2 linked regions of the Methylosinus sp. H3A genome follow. The protein of the gene in region 2 interacts with the protein of the main gene of each other region in a pairwise test. Links are inferred from orthologs where the notes say so. Each region holds a gene or a part of one and is shown on either strand. Other genes may lie near its edges. The genes, in order: gyrB and gyrA.

Evidence for each region.
Region 1: the proteins of gyrA (region 2) and gyrB interact in binary tests that used the Escherichia coli proteins (3 or more experiments, as listed by UniProt). The link is inferred for Methylosinus sp. H3A from one-to-one orthologs.

What each region holds. Positions count from the first base shown.
Region 1 is NZ_JADNQW010000005.1:4,290,906-4,298,061, forward strand. What follows is about bases 2,822-5,923. They hold gyrB (DNA topoisomerase (ATP-hydrolyzing) subunit B), read left to right. Parts: upstream 2,822-3,205; coding sequence 3,206-5,641; downstream 5,642-5,923. Other genes in these bases: glp (gephyrin-like molybdotransferase Glp), read left to right, coding at 2,822-3,026; IY145_RS22870 (DUF1289 domain-containing protein), read left to right, coding at 5,641-5,847. Also shown: trpD (anthranilate phosphoribosyltransferase), read left to right, coding at 1-367; indole-3-glycerol phosphate synthase TrpC, read left to right, coding at 468-1,292; cyclic pyranopterin monophosphate synthase MoaC, read left to right, coding at 1,295-1,789; more of glp, read left to right, coding at 1,782-2,821; IY145_RS22885 (mannose-1-phosphate guanylyltransferase/mannose-6-phosphate isomerase), read left to right, coding at 6,574-7,156. UniProt on the Escherichia coli protein: DNA gyrase negatively supercoils closed circular double-stranded DNA in an ATP-dependent manner to maintain chromosomes in an underwound state.
Region 2 is NZ_JADNQW010000005.1:3,723,674-3,730,974, forward strand. The notes cover bases 2,336-5,582. They hold gyrA (DNA gyrase subunit A), read right to left. Parts: upstream 5,278-5,582; coding sequence 2,536-5,277; downstream 2,336-2,535. Outside these bases: IY145_RS20195 (class I SAM-dependent methyltransferase), read left to right, coding at 1-490; IY145_RS20200 (hypothetical protein), read right to left, coding at 527-862; IY145_RS20205 (Uma2 family endonuclease), read right to left, coding at 969-1,526; IY145_RS20210 (glutathione S-transferase family protein), read right to left, coding at 1,675-2,310; IY145_RS20220 (hypothetical protein), read right to left, coding at 5,668-6,819; IY145_RS20225 (GCG_CRPN prefix-to-repeats domain-containing protein), read left to right, coding at 6,993-7,301. UniProt on the Escherichia coli protein: A type II topoisomerase that negatively supercoils closed circular double-stranded (ds) DNA in an ATP-dependent manner to maintain chromosomes in an underwound state.

The sequences.
Region 1 (7,156 bases), 570 kb from region 2 along the record:
GGACGGGCTCGACGAATTGACGACGACCACAACCTCGCAAGTCGTCGCGCTCGAAGGCGGCGTCGTCAAAAGCTTCGCCGTCACGCCGGAGGAGGCCGGCCTCACGCGGGCGACGCCGGACGCGCTCGTCGGCGGCGATCCGGCCCATAACGCCCGCGCGCTGCGGGCCGTGCTGGCGGGCGGGCGCGACGCCTATCGCGACATAGCGGTTCTCAACGCTGCGGCGGCGCTGGTCGTGGCGGGGGCGGCGGCGGAGCTTCGCGAGGGCGCGGAGCTGGCCGCAAAAGCGCTCGACAGCGGCGCCGCGCAGGCGAAGCTCGAGGCGCTCATTCGCGTCTCCAATGCGCAAGGCGCGCCGAAGCCTTGAAATTCCCTGCGACGCGCGGCCGCGCTGGCGGGAAATGCTTCGTGTCCTTCGTGTCTTCGTGGTAGAAAACCTTTCGAAGGCGCGAAGGACCAAAAGCGGCATGACCGACATTCTGAGCAAGATCGAAGCCTATAAGCGGACCGAGATCAACGACGCCAAGGTGCGTATGCCGCTGGCGACGCTCGAGCGCAATGTGCGCGACCATGATCCGCCGCGCGGCTTCGTCCATGCGATCGAGGCCAAGCTCGCGGAAGGCCGCATCGCGCTGATCGCGGAAATCAAGAAGGCGAGCCCGTCCAAGGGCGTGCTGCGCCATGATTTCGATCCGCCGGCGCTGGCCCGCGCCTATGAGGCGGGCGGCGCCGCCTGCCTCTCCGTGCTGACCGACGGCCCCTCCTTCCAGGGCAAGCTCGAGGATCTCGAAGCGGCGCGCAAGGCGGTGAACCTGCCGGCGATTCGCAAGGATTTCCTCTACGACCCCTATCAGGTGTTCGAGGCGCGCGCCTATGGCGCCGATTGCATCTTGATCATCATGGCCGCCGTCGGCGACGAGGAAGCCGAGCGCCTCAACACCACGGCGCATGATCTGCGCATGGATGTGCTCGTCGAGGTCCATAATGAGGAAGAGCTCGACCGCGCGCTGGCGCTCGAGACGCGGCTCATCGGCGTGAACAATCGCGACCTGCACACATTCGATGTGACTCTGGAGACGACCGAGCGTCTCGTCGAGCGCATTCCCAAGGACAAGATCATCGTCGCCGAGAGCGGCATCACGAGCCATGAGGATTGCCTGCGGCTCGAGAAGGCGGGCGTCTACACATTCCTCGTCGGCGAGAGCCTCGTGCGCAAGGAGGATGTGGCGACAGCGACGCGCGAGCTGCTGCATGGCTCCGCCAATGGCGAGCACAGACGGACGCGCGCATAGACATGGGATCGCTGACGCATCTCTCGAACAAGGGCGAAGCGCATATCGTCGACGTCTCCGACAAGGCGGAGACGAAGCGCGTCGCCATAGCGCGCGGGCGCATCGTGATGGATGCGGCGACGCTCGCTCTCGCGGTCGAGGGGCAGGCGAAGAAGGGCGATGTGTTCGGCGTCGCGCGCGTCGCCGGCATAATGGCGGCGAAGAAGACGCATGAGCTGATCCCGCTCTGCCATCCCCTGCCCGTCACCAAGATCGCCGTCGATCTCGAGGCGGACGCCAGCCTGCCGGGCGTGCGCGCGACGGCGGAAGTGTCGGTGACCGGCAAGACCGGCGTGGAGATGGAGGCGCTGACCGCGGTCGGCGTCGCCTTGTTGACGATCTACGACATGCTGAAGGCCGTCGATCGCGGGATGCGTATCGAGGGCGTCGAGCTCGTCGAGAAACGCGGCGGACGCTCCGGCGAATGGCGTCGCGACGAAGTGGACCAAAATGGCTGACGACAAATTGCTGTCCGTGGACGAGGCCCTCGCCCGCGTGCTCGCCGGCGTGACGCGCCTCTCTGGAGAAGAAGACGCCCCCCTCGCGAAGGCGCTCGGCCGCACTCTGGCGAAGGATCTCGTGTCTCGCCGCACGCAGCCGCCGGTCGCGGTCTCCGCCATGGACGGCTATGCCTTGCTCGCCGCCGATCTCGCGGCGCCCGGCGCGCGGCTCAGACTCGTCGGAGAGAGCGCCGCCGGCCATGGCTATCATGCGCCGCTCGGAGCGGGCGAGACCGTCCGCATCTTCACCGGCGCGCCCGTTCCCGAAGGCGCCGACACGATCCTCCTGCAAGAGGACGCGACTGTCGACGCCGCGGGCATCGGCGCCGCCTCCCCACCCCCGGCCGGACGGCACATTCGACCGCGCGGCCTCGATTTCCGCGAGGGCGACGCCGCGCTATTCGCCGGCGCGCGTCTCGGCCCCAGCGAGCTGGCGCTCGCCGCCGCGATCAATCATCCGCTGCTGCCGGTGGCGCGCCGTCCCCGCGTCGCGCTCATCGCCTCGGGCGACGAGCTGGTTCCGCCGGGCGCCGAGCCCGGGCCGAGCCAGATCATCGCCTGCAATTCCTATGCGGTCGCGGCCATCGCCGAAGCCGCGGGCGCGGAGGTGATCGATCTCGGCATTTTCCGCGACGACATAGCGGAGCTGGAAAAGGGCCTCGAGCAGGCACGCGCGGCGAAGGCCGATGTGCTGGTGACGCTCGGCGGCGCCTCGGTCGGCGATCATGATCTGCTGCGGCCGGCGCTGGCCCACCAAGGCATGACGCTCGACTTCTGGCGCATCGCCATGCGGCCGGGCAAGCCGCTGATCCATGGGACGCTCGGCGACACACGCATTCTGGGCCTGCCTGGCAATCCGGTGGCGGCTTTCGTCTGCGCTCTGGTGTTTCTCGACCCGCTCATTCGCGCGCTGCAGGGCGATCCGCACGCAGGCGCCGACGAGAGCGAGGCCGCCATCGCCGGCGCGCCGCTGAAAGCCAATAAGGGAAGGCGCGATTATATGCGCGCGACGCTCTCGCGCGACGCCGAGGGACGCCTCGTCGCCACGCCGCAAGCCTTGCAGGATTCCTCGCTGCTGACTGAGCTCGCGCGCTCGCAGGCGCTGCTCATTCGCGAGGCGGGCGCTGGCGCGGTGGAGGCGGGCGGCGCCTGCCGTATATTGAGGTTGCCGGGGGCTTTCGTCGCCGGGGCGTGAGCCGCCGCCTCGGTGAGTCGTCATCGCGAACGCAGCAAAGCGATCCAAGGGCGGCCTCACGGCTCTGGATTGCTTCGCCTGTGGCTCGTAGGCCTCGGATTTTCGTGCTTTTCGGCCGCGTTTAGCGGTAAAATCAAAGCTCTCGAATCGTCCTGTTCACCCCTGAGGAGTCCCCGACCATGACCGACGACGCCGATGCGACGACGCCGCAAGAATATGGCGCGGATTCGATCAAGGTGCTGCGCGGGCTCGACGCCGTCCGCAAGCGTCCCGGAATGTATATCGGCGACACCGATGACGGCACCGGCCTCCATCACATGGTCTACGAGGTCGTCGACAATGCGATCGACGAATCGCTCGCCGGCCACGCCACGCTCGTCACCGTGACGCTGAACGCCGACGGCTCCTGCACCGTGACCGACAATGGCCGCGGCGTTCCGACCGGCATCCACAAGGAGGAAGGCGTCTCGGCGGCGGAGGTCATCATGACCCAGCTGCACGCCGGCGGTAAGTTCGACCAGAACTCCTACAAGGTCTCCGGCGGCCTGCATGGCGTCGGCGTCTCCGTCGTCAACGCGCTCTCCGTATGGCTGAAGCTGCGCGTCTGGCAGGAGGGGCGCGAGCATTTCATGGAGTTTTCCAATGGCGACGCCGTCGCGCCGCTCGCCGTCGTGGGCGCCGCGCCGATCGAGGACGGCAAGCCGAAGCGCGGCACGGAAGTCACCTTCCTGCCCTCCTCCGCCACTTTCACCATGATCGAATTCGATTTTGCGACGATCGAGCGCCGTCTGCGCGAGCTCGCCTTTTTGAATTCCGGCGTGCGTATCGTGCTCACCGACATGCGCCATGCGGAGCAGAAGCGCGAGGAACTCTATTACGAGGGCGGGCTCGAGGCCTTCGTGCGCTATCTCGACCGCGCCAAGACGCCGCTGCTTTCGGCGCCGATCCTCATTCACGGCCAGCGCGATCAGATCAATGTCGAAGTGGCGCTGTGGTGGAACGACTCGTACCACGAGAATGTTCTGGCCTTCACCAATAATATTCCGCAACGCGACGGCGGCACGCATCTCGCGGGCTTTCGCGCCGCGCTGACGCGGCAGATCACCGGCTATGCCGAGCGTTCCGGCCTCGCCAAGCGCGAGAAGGTCGATCTGACCGGCGACGATTGCCGCGAGGGCCTGACCTGCGTCGTCTCCGTGAAGGCGCCGGACCCGAAATTCTCCTCGCAGACGAAGGACAAGCTCGTCTCCTCCGAAGTGCGTCCGGCGGTGGAGAATGTCGTCAATGAATTGCTCGACCAATGGCTGGAGGAGCGCCCGCAGGAGGCCAAGACCGTCGTCTCCAAGGTCTGCGAGGCGGCAGCCGCGCGCGAGGCGGCGCGCAAGGCGCGCGAGCTGACGCGGCGCAAAGGCGCGCTCGACGTCGCCAATCTGCCCGGCAAGCTCGCCGACTGCCAGGAGCGTGATCCGGCCAAAGCCGAGCTCTTCATCGTCGAGGGCGATAGCGCCGGCGGCACCGCCAAGCAGGGCCGCAATCGCGAGTTTCAAGCCGTCTTGCCGCTGCGCGGCAAGATTCTCAATGTCGAGCGCGCACGCTTCGACAAAATGCTGTCGTCCGAGCAGATCGGCACGCTGATCACCGCGCTCGGCACCGGCATCGGACGCGACGAGTTCAACGCCGACAAGCTGCGCTATCACAAGATCATCATCATGACCGACGCTGACGTCGACGGCGCCCATATTCGCACGCTGATCCTGACCTTCTTCTATCGGCAGATGCCGGAGTTGATCGATCGCGGCCATGTGTTCATCGCTCAGGCGCCGCTCTACAAAGTGACCAAGGCCAAATCGACGCAATATTTGAAGGACGAGCGCGCGCTCGAGGATTATCTGATCGACTCGCTGCTGGAGGGCGCAGTGCTCCGCTGCGGCAATGGCGAGGAGCGCGCCGGCAAGGATCTGCGCCAGGCGCTCGAGGATGCGCGCGCCTTCCGGCAGATCATGACCAGCCTGCATTCGCGCTACGACCGCAATGTGGTGGAGCAGACGACCATGGCCGGCGCCTTGCAGCCGCCGCAGGACGAGGCGCAGGCCGATGCGAAGGCGGCCGAGGTGGCGAACCGCCTCAATGCGATCGCAGAGGAGACCGAGCGTGGCTGGACCGGCGAATTGCGCGAGGGCGGCTATGTCTTCCACCGCACTTTGCGCGGCGTCGCTCAGGCGGTGACGCTGGACGCCGCGCTGCTCGCCTCGAGCGAAGCGCGCAAGCTGCAGGAGCGCGCCGAGACCTTGCGCGAGATTTTCTCCGGCCCGGCGGCGCTGGCGCGGCGGGGCGACGAGACGCCGCTCTCCGGCCCGCTCGCGCTCTATGACGCAATGGCCGCGCAGGGCCGCAAGGGCCTCGCGATCCAGCGCTACAAGGGCCTCGGCGAGATGAACGCCGAGCAATTGTGGGAGACGACGCTCGACCGCGAGGTGCGTTCGCTGTTGCAGGTGAAGGTGAAGGAGGCCGCCGAGGCCGAGGATATTTTCGTGAAGCTGATGGGCGATGTCGTCGAGCCGCGCCGCGAGTTCATCCAGGAGAATGCGCTCAACGTCGCCAATCTGGACGTGTGATGACCGAGAGTCCCTGCGTCAAAATCTGTCGGATCGACCAGCAGACCGGCTTCTGCATCGGTTGTGCGCGGACGATAGCGGAGATAGCCGGCTGGGGCGCCGCCTCCGAGGGAGAGCGTAAGCGCATCCTCGCCGCCCTCCCCGCGCGGCGCGCGCGCCTGCCGCGCCCGCAGGAAGAACGTCAGGCCTCGCCGCCCTCGTCGTGAGCGAAGACCGCGGCCCGGCGAACGCCGACGCGCTGGCCCGCGATCTCCACGCAGCCAGCGAAACGACTTTGGGCGCGACCGTCTGGCGGCCACGCCCCCGCAAGGCTGAGCCGCCGCCGGCGATGGATGATCGGATCGAGCTCGCCGTCGTCGGCGCGCATCTTACGGGCATGCCGCTCAACGATGAGCTGCGCTCGCTCGGCGCGCGCTTTTTGCGTGCAGCGCGCACGACCAGCGGCTATCGGCTCTTCGCGCTCGTCGGACAGACGCCGCCCAAGCCCGGCCTGCTGCGCGACGAGACCGGACGCGGCGAGGTGGAGGTCGAAGTCTGATCACTGGATCGCGCGAATTTCGGCGCCTTTGTGGCCGCCGTTCCGCCGCCGCTCTGCATCGGCGCGCTTCGCCTCGCCGACGGCTCGTCGCCCAAGGGTTTTCTCGTCGAGCCGGCGGCCCTCGCCGGCGCGGAAGACATCACGAATTTCGGCGGTTGGCGCGCCTTTGTCGCGCAGGACGGCGGCCGCGTGTGAGCCAGCGCACACCACGATAGCGCGGCCGACTTGCCAAGCTCGGAGGGTTCATCCTATAGCTCGTCCAGTCGTTGGCGGAAGGCCGCAGGGACGGGACCTGCGCTATAGAAGCGCTCGATCTATTAGAGAAAATTCTGATAAACGGCTTCCCTCTCATGATCTGCCCCCGCCGAATCATCCCTCGACCGAAAGGCGAGACATGACAAAAATTCTGCCTGTCATTATGTGCGGCGGGGCGGGCACGCGCGTATGGCCCGAATCGCGGGAGTCGCTCCCGAAACAATTTATCCCGCTCATCGGCGAGAAATCGACCTTTCAGACGACCATCGAGACGCTGTCGGACGAAGCCTTCGACAAGCCGGTCATCATCTCCAACGCCGATTATCGCTTCCTGGTCACCGATCAGCTGCGTGAGATCGGCGCCTGCGCCGATATCGTCCTCGAGCCCACGCGGCGTGATTCCGCCGCCGCCGTCGCCGTCGCCGCAGGTCTCGCCGCCCGGCGCTCGCCGCAGACGATCGTCGTCGTGCTGGCCGCCGACCATGTCGTGCGCGACAGACAAGGCCTCGTCGAGCTCTGCAAAAAGGCGGCGGCCGCCGCGGCCGAGGGCCATATCGTCACGCTCGGCGTCAAGCCCGACAGTCCGGCGACCGGCTATGGCTATCTGCGACCGGGCGAACGGCTTTTCGGCGAGGTCTCCAAGCTCGAGGCCTTCGTCGAAAAACCCGATCGCGACACGGCGCAGCGCTATATCGACGCCGGCTATCTGTGGAACAGCGGCA
Region 2 (7,301 bases):
CGTCGGAATCGGCACGGGATATTTCCTCGACCATTGTCGCTTTCCGGTCGCCGCGCCGCGCGTCGCGCTCATGGATTTGAACCCGGACGCGCTTCGCTTCGCGGCGGAGCGCATCGCGCGTTTTTCGCCGCAGACCTATCGCCGCAATGTTCTGGAGCCGATCGCTTTCGACGCGCCGAAATTCGATTCCGTCGGCGTCAATTATCTCTTGCATTGCCTTCCCGGCGCGATCACCGAAAAGGCCGTCGTCTTCGATCATCTGAAGGCGCTGACGAATGACGGCGCCGTCTTTTTCGGCTCGACCTTGCTGCAAGGCGGCGTCGAGCGCTCCGCCGCCGCGCGGCGGCTGATGGCGTTCTACAATCGCAAGGGCGTGTTCTCGAACAGGGCCGACGATTTCGACGGTCTGCGCTATGCGCTCGAGCGGCGCTTTCGCAATGTCGAGATCGACATTGTCGGCTGCGCCGCCCTCTTCATCGCGCGCGATTGAATGGACGCGCGAGCCTCGCGGCTCGCGCGCGCCGGCTCACTCGTAGATCGCGCTCAGCACCACATGGAATTTGGCGACGCTATTGCCGATATTCTTGATCTCGTAATGGATCTCGGTCTCGTCCTTGGTGTCGACGGTCTGTGACTGCGGGTTCGGCTTGATCTCCGTCACCGTGTAATGACGCCAAACGCGCGTCACCTCGAGCGACGTGTCCTGCGTGAAGCCGCTAGCGGTGCTGCCGGTGGCGAAGGGCACGGCCTGCGCATCCCACACCGCGTTGAAGGGCGAGGCGTTGTTCCACCAGCCATGAACCGTCGCGCCAGGCGCGAGGGTATGCTCGGTCTTCGTATCGATGAAAAGCACTTTCGACATTTTCAATCTCCTTTTGTGAAACCGCCGCGTGAAAGAAATGCGATCGGATGCAGAGGAGATTAGGCGCAGCGCTCGCATGAGGCTGTGCGCGCCGACACAGGGGCGTTCAGCGCGCTTCGCCGTAGACGGCCGAGAGCGGAAAGGAGAGACCGGGCGGGTCGAGCTGTATATCGCCCTCGCGAATGACGCGCGTCAGTATATCGCCGCCCTGCCCGCGGCGATGATGGATGACGAGCGGCGAATCTGGATCGAAGATGAGATAATGCGCGACGCTCGCGATGCGGAAATATCCCTCGAGCTTGCCGAGAACGTCATTGCGTCCGGTGGATGGCGACAGCACTTCGACAACGACGAGCGGGCTTTCGACGAGCAGCGCGTCTGGCGGAAGCTCGGGACCGCAATAAAGCTGCGCATCGGGCTCGAAGACGGTGGCGGCGTCGACGCGCACGGCGACTCCGTCCGGGAGAACATGGCAAGGCGCCCCGGCCCGGCGGACGGCGTCCTGCAAGGCGAGCGCAGCAGCGAGCTTCGCCTTCGCATGGGCGACGCGCTCCGACGCCTGAGCGAAGACTTCGCCGTCGACGAGCTCATAGCGGCCGGGCCGACCTTCGGCCCAGACGACGAACTCCTCGGCTGTCATCTTCGTCTTCGGCAGCGCGTTCATGAGACCGATCCTAGCGCGTTTCCAGCCGAAGGGAACACCGGTTCGGCGTTGGAAAGGCGCCAAAACAAAAGCCTAGAGAGTCATTCCGTGTTTCAATGAAACACGGAATGACTCTATCCCAATTTCGCCCCTCGCGCCATTCGGCGTCTCAGCCTTTCAGATCGTCGAAGGGCACCATCACATGCTGGCGATAGGCGGGCCGTTCGCAAAGGCGCGCATGCCAAGCCTCGACATTGGGAAGCGAGGGCCGCTCTATGTCGAGCGCGAAATAGCGAAACAAAGTCGTTCCGGCGGGGATATCCGCGAGGGTGAGATCGTCGCCGGCGAGGAAAGGGCGATCCGCGAGCCAGCTATCGAGAAATTGATAATGCTGCGCGCAACGCGTGACGGCGGCGCGGATCGCCGGCCAATCGCGCTTGTCTTCCGGCGTGCGGTAATAGGCCACGAAAACGCCGTCGACGAAGGCCGGCTGCAACGACGATTGCGCCCAGTCCATCCAGCGATCGAGATGAGAGCGCGCGGCCGGATCGGACGGCCAGAATGCTTCGCCGCCATGGCGCGCGGCCAGATAGCGCAAGATTGCATGAGACTCCCAGACGACGACGCCCTCGTCGTCGATGACCGGAATGCGGCCATGCGGATTGCGCGCGCGAAATTGCGGATCGTCGAGGCCGCCGAAGGCGCCGCCGAGCGGCACATGGGCGTGATCGAGCCCGAGCTCGCCGACGAGCCACATGACTTTCTGCACATTGAAGGAGTTGCGCCGTCCCCAGATCGTGAGCATGCGTTTTTCCCCCTCTTGGACAAGCTGCGTGACGAGACGAGTCTAGACGGATGCGCGCGCGAGCGCCATTGACGCCGGGTTGCGTTTGTCGAAGGGCCGAGGCGGCGATCGGACGCAGCGCAAAAAAAATCGGAGCGCGCCCCCGCGCGAAAATTCCATGAAAAAACACCGCGTTTCGCCGAAACTCGATCTCGGCGAAACGCTGTCGTCGACGAAATCCGAGGCTCAGCCCGCCTCGGGGCCCGCCTCTTCCTCCGCCTCGCCCGCATCGGCCAAATGCTCGACCGAGACGACGCGCTCGCCCTCCGCCGTGTCGAAGACGATGACGCCCTGCGTGCCGCGGCCGGCGATGCGTATGCCCTCCACCGGGCAGCGGATGAGCTGACCGCCGTCGGTCACCAGCATGATCTCGTCGCCCCGGCCCACGGGGAAGGAGGCGACGAGCTTGCCGTTGCGGGCGTTCACCGCCATGGCGACGATGCCTTTGCCGCCGCGTCCGGTGATGCGATATTCGAAGGAGGAGCTGCGCTTGCCATAGCCGTTCTCGGAGACGGTCAGGATGATCTGCTCCGCCTGCTCCATCTCGCGGAAGCGCGCTTCCGTCAGCTCGATCGCGGTCGAGGCCTCCTCAGTCTCCGCCGCGCCCTCCTCCGCGCCTTCCGCTCCCGCATTGCGTCGCTGAGCGGCGGCGCGCTTGAGATAGGCCGCGCGCTCGTCGCCGACCGCCTCGAAGTGGCGCAGGACCGACATCGATATCACGCGATCGTCGTCGGCGAGCGCGATGCCGCGCACGCCCATGGAGGTGCGCCCTTGGAAGACGCGCACATCGCTCACCGGGAAGCGGATGCACTGCCCCTCGCGCGTCGTCAGCAGAATATCCTCCTGCTCCGCCGCGGTGGCGACATCGACGATGGCCTCGCCTTCGTCGAGCTTCATGGCGATGATGCCGGAGCGGCGCACGTCGGAGAAATCCGAGAGCTTGTTGCGCCGCACCGTGCCGCCCGTCGTCGCGAATATGGCGTCGAGCGTCGCCCAGCTCGACACGTCCTCCGGCAGCGGCATGATGGTGGTGATGCGCTCCCCCTGCTCGAGCGGCAGAAGATTGACCAGCGCCTTGCCACGCGCCTGCGGAGCCGCCAGCGGCAGACGCCACACTTTCTCTTTGTAGGCGCGGCCGAGCGAGGAGAAGAACAGCACCGGCGTATGCGTCGAGGCGACGAAGAGGCGCTGGACGAAATCTTCTTCCTTCGTCTGCATGCCGGAGCGACCCTTGCCGCCGCGCCGCTGCGCGCGATAGGTCGAGAGCGGCACGCGCTTGATGTAGCCGGCGTGCGAGACCGTGACGACCATGTCCTCTCGCGCGATCAGATCCTCGTCCTCGACGTCGCCGTCTCCATCGACGATCTGCGTGCGGCGGGGCGTCGAATATTGCTCCTTGACCGCGATCATCTCGTCCTTGACGATCCCGAACAGTTTTTCGCGCGAGCGCAAAATCTCGAGATATTCGGCGATCTCGACGGCGAGCTTGTTCAGCGCCTCGGCGATCTCCTCGCGGCCGAGAGCGGTGAGGCGCTGCAGGCGCAGTTCCAGTATGGCGCGCGCCTGCGCCTCGGAAAGGCGGATCGCGCCATCCTCGGAGAGCACATGCCGCGGATCGGCGATCAGCGCGACGAGCGGCGCCATGTCCTTGGCCGGCCATTCGCGCTCCATCAGCGCCTCGCGCGCCGTGGCGGCGTCGGCCGAGGTGCGGATGAGGCGGATGACCTCGTCGATATTGGCGACGGCGATAGCGAGGCCGACCTGCAGATGCGCCGCGTCGCGCGCCTTGGCGAGGCGGAATTTCGTGCGCCGCGTGACGACCGTCTCACGGAAATCGACGAAGGCGACGAGCACGTCCTTCAGCGTCAGCAGCTCCGGCCGGCCGCCATTGAGCGCGATCATATTGACCGGGAAGCTCGATTGCAGAGCCGTATGGCGCCAGAGCTGGTTCAGCACCACATCCGCCACCGCGTCGCGCTTCAGCTCGACGACGATGCGCATGCCTTGGCGATCGGATTCGTCCCGGAGATCGGAAATGCCTTCGATCTTCTTCTCCCGGACGAGCTCGGCGATGCGCTCGATCAGCGCAGCCTTGTTCACCTGATAGGGAATCTCGGTGAAGATGAGCGCCTCGCGCTCCTTGCGCAAAGTCTCGATCTCGGCCTTGGCGCGCATGATGATCGAGCCGCGCCCGGTCGAATAGGCGTTGCGAATGCCGCCGCGCCCCAGAATCGTCGCCGCCGTGGGGAAATCCGGGCCGGGCACGATCTCCATCAGCTCAGCGACGGTCATGTCGGGCCGGTCGATCAGCGCGATGGCGGCGTCGATCACTTCGCCGAGATTGTGCGGCGGAATATTCGTCGCCATGCCGACGGCGATGCCGCCGGCGCCATTGACGAGCAGATTGGGGAAGCGCGCCGGAAGGACGGTCGGCTCCATCTCCTTGTCGTCATAATTCGGCTTGAAATCGACGGAGCCTTCATCGAGGTTCTCGAGCAGCGCCAGCGCCGGCTTGGCGAGGCGCGACTCGGTGTAACGCATGGCCGCCGGCGGGTCGTTGTCGACGGAGCCGAAATTGCCCTGCCCGTCGATGAGCGGCAGCCGCATCGAGAAGGGCTGCGCCATACGCACCAGCGCGTCATAGATCGCGGCGTCGCCATGCGGGTGATATTTACCCATGACGTCGCCGACGATGCGCGCCGATTTCACGTAAGGCTTATCGGGCGTATGGCCGTTCTCGTGCATGGAGAACATGATGCGCCGATGCACGGGCTTCAGACCGTCGCGCACATCCGGCAGAGCGCGGCTCACGATCACGCTCATCGCGTAATCGAGATAGCTGCGCTTCATCTCGTCGGCGATCGAAACCGGGCGAATATCGGAGCCGGGCGGGGTCGGTCCAGTGTCGTCTGTGTCGTTCTCGGCCAATGGCTCGCCAATCCGATGGATCGTCCAGCGCCCGCCGCGGCGAAAACCTGCCGCGGCGCTTCAGCGCCGGCTCTGTGGAGTGAGCGTCGTCTCATCGTCGACCCGTCTCGCCGACGAAGGTGAGGCGAGTTGTAGATTCGCCGCTCGAGAGAGAGGCGGGCCGCGGAGGTCGCGCTCGCAGGACGTTTCGAACGAGGCGCGCCGGACAGGAGCCTTTCAGCAGCCGTCGACAACGCTCGAAACCGCCTTTTTCCTATAGGCGATTCTTGTCTGCGACGCCAGTTTGCCCGGGCCTGCCGCCCCGCGGTTCCTCTCGGAGAAACACGGGTTTAGAAAAGTTCTTCAAATCATTTCCGATTCATTTTCGTTCCAATTGGTTTCGCTGCGGCGTCAGCTCTGCGCCGCGCGCAGCCGCCGCCGGGCGTTCATGACGATCGTCCGGGCGCTGGCGTCGCCGGGCTCGAGCAGCTCGGGCCCATCCTCCTCGCTCGCCTCCCAAGCGTCGGCCCCTCTGGCGTCCGTCCCTCTGCCCCTCGCCTCCGTCTCGACGAGGGCGATCACGCGACTGGGCTGGGGCGCGGCCGGCCCGCCTGTCGCTTTCGCGCCGCTGATTCGCGCACGCAACGCGGCCGCGACTTCCGTCCAATCCAATGTCTTCGGCTTTTTCGGCGCGTCTTTCGGCGTCGCGGCGGTCGCCTGCGACGGGCGCTCCGCCGTCTTCCCACGGAGCGCGGCGATCTTGGCGCGAATGGGCTCGATGTTCGCGCGCGCGGCGGCGATCGCCGCGAGAAGCACGGCGAAACGGCCGGTCTGGGCCTTCCCGCCCTCCTCTTGGGAGTCGCGCTCCGCGGTCTTCGCCGGCTTGGGCTCGCTCTCGGCGGCGCGGGGCGCGGGCCCGCGCTTGACATATTTCATCGCCAGCAGCCCGACGAGCGCGAGGGCTGCGACGAGCGCCTGCCAGACGGCGAGCGGCGACTCGCTTTCTTCTTCCGACGGCGACGGCTCTTCCGCGCGTGGCGCCGGCGCGGCTTGCTCGGCGACAGGCGCCTCACTCTGTTGTGATTCGCCCTTCGCTTCGACAACGGCCGGCGTCACAGCCTCCGGCGCTGGCTCCGTCGACGCTTCGGCCTTCGCCTCGACCGCGACGTCCGGCTCTCGAGCTTTGGCGATTTCTTCGACAGGCGCGCTCTCTATGATGGGAAACGGCTCGCGCAGGAAGACCGGAGCCGCGGGCGCCGGCTTCGCCGAATCGATCGATGGCGTCGGCGCAGCGGCTGCGACCGTCGGAGCCTCGAGAGCTGCCGCCGGCGGACGTTCGGCCGGACGCGCCGCCTTTTCCGGCTTGGATGCGACGAGGGGCGCGAGCTTGACGACGATGTCGTCGAAACCTTTGCCATCGGGGGCGCCGAGTTCTTCTATGAGCGCTCCGCCGCCGTGCGAGCGACGCGACTCGGCGACTGCGCATCCGATATCAGCGGCCGCGGCCGCCAGGATCAGGCCGCCGGCCAGTAGGCGCATAGATGGCGCGACATTCGATCTCATCTGCGAGCTCCGCTGGACTGACGAGACTTCAGCTTGCCTCGCGGAGTTGAACAAAGCCTTAGCATTGCGATGAACGATCGGTTAACGCCCTTTTATGCGCGTCATTCACCGCCGGTTCATTCCCATGCGCCAATGCTCGCGCCCTCGCTGCGCATTCCGATAGGAGGACACAAATGAAATTCAGACTAGCTTTCGTCGCCGCGCTCGCGCTCGCCGGCGTCGAGGCGCCGGCGGCGATGGCCATGCCGGCCGCGCCGCTGACAGACGCAGCCGCCGCCGGCTCGCTCACGCAGGAGATCGGCGGACGCTGCGGCCCGGGCTGGCACGTCGATCCCTGGGGCCGCTGCGTGCCGCATCGTCGTCCGCCGCCGCCCGCCTATGGTCCGCGTCCTGGCTATCATCCGCCGCCGCCCGCTTACGGTCCGCGTCCAGGCTATCATCCGCCGCCGGCCTATGGTCCGCGTCCTGGCTTCCGTTGCGGC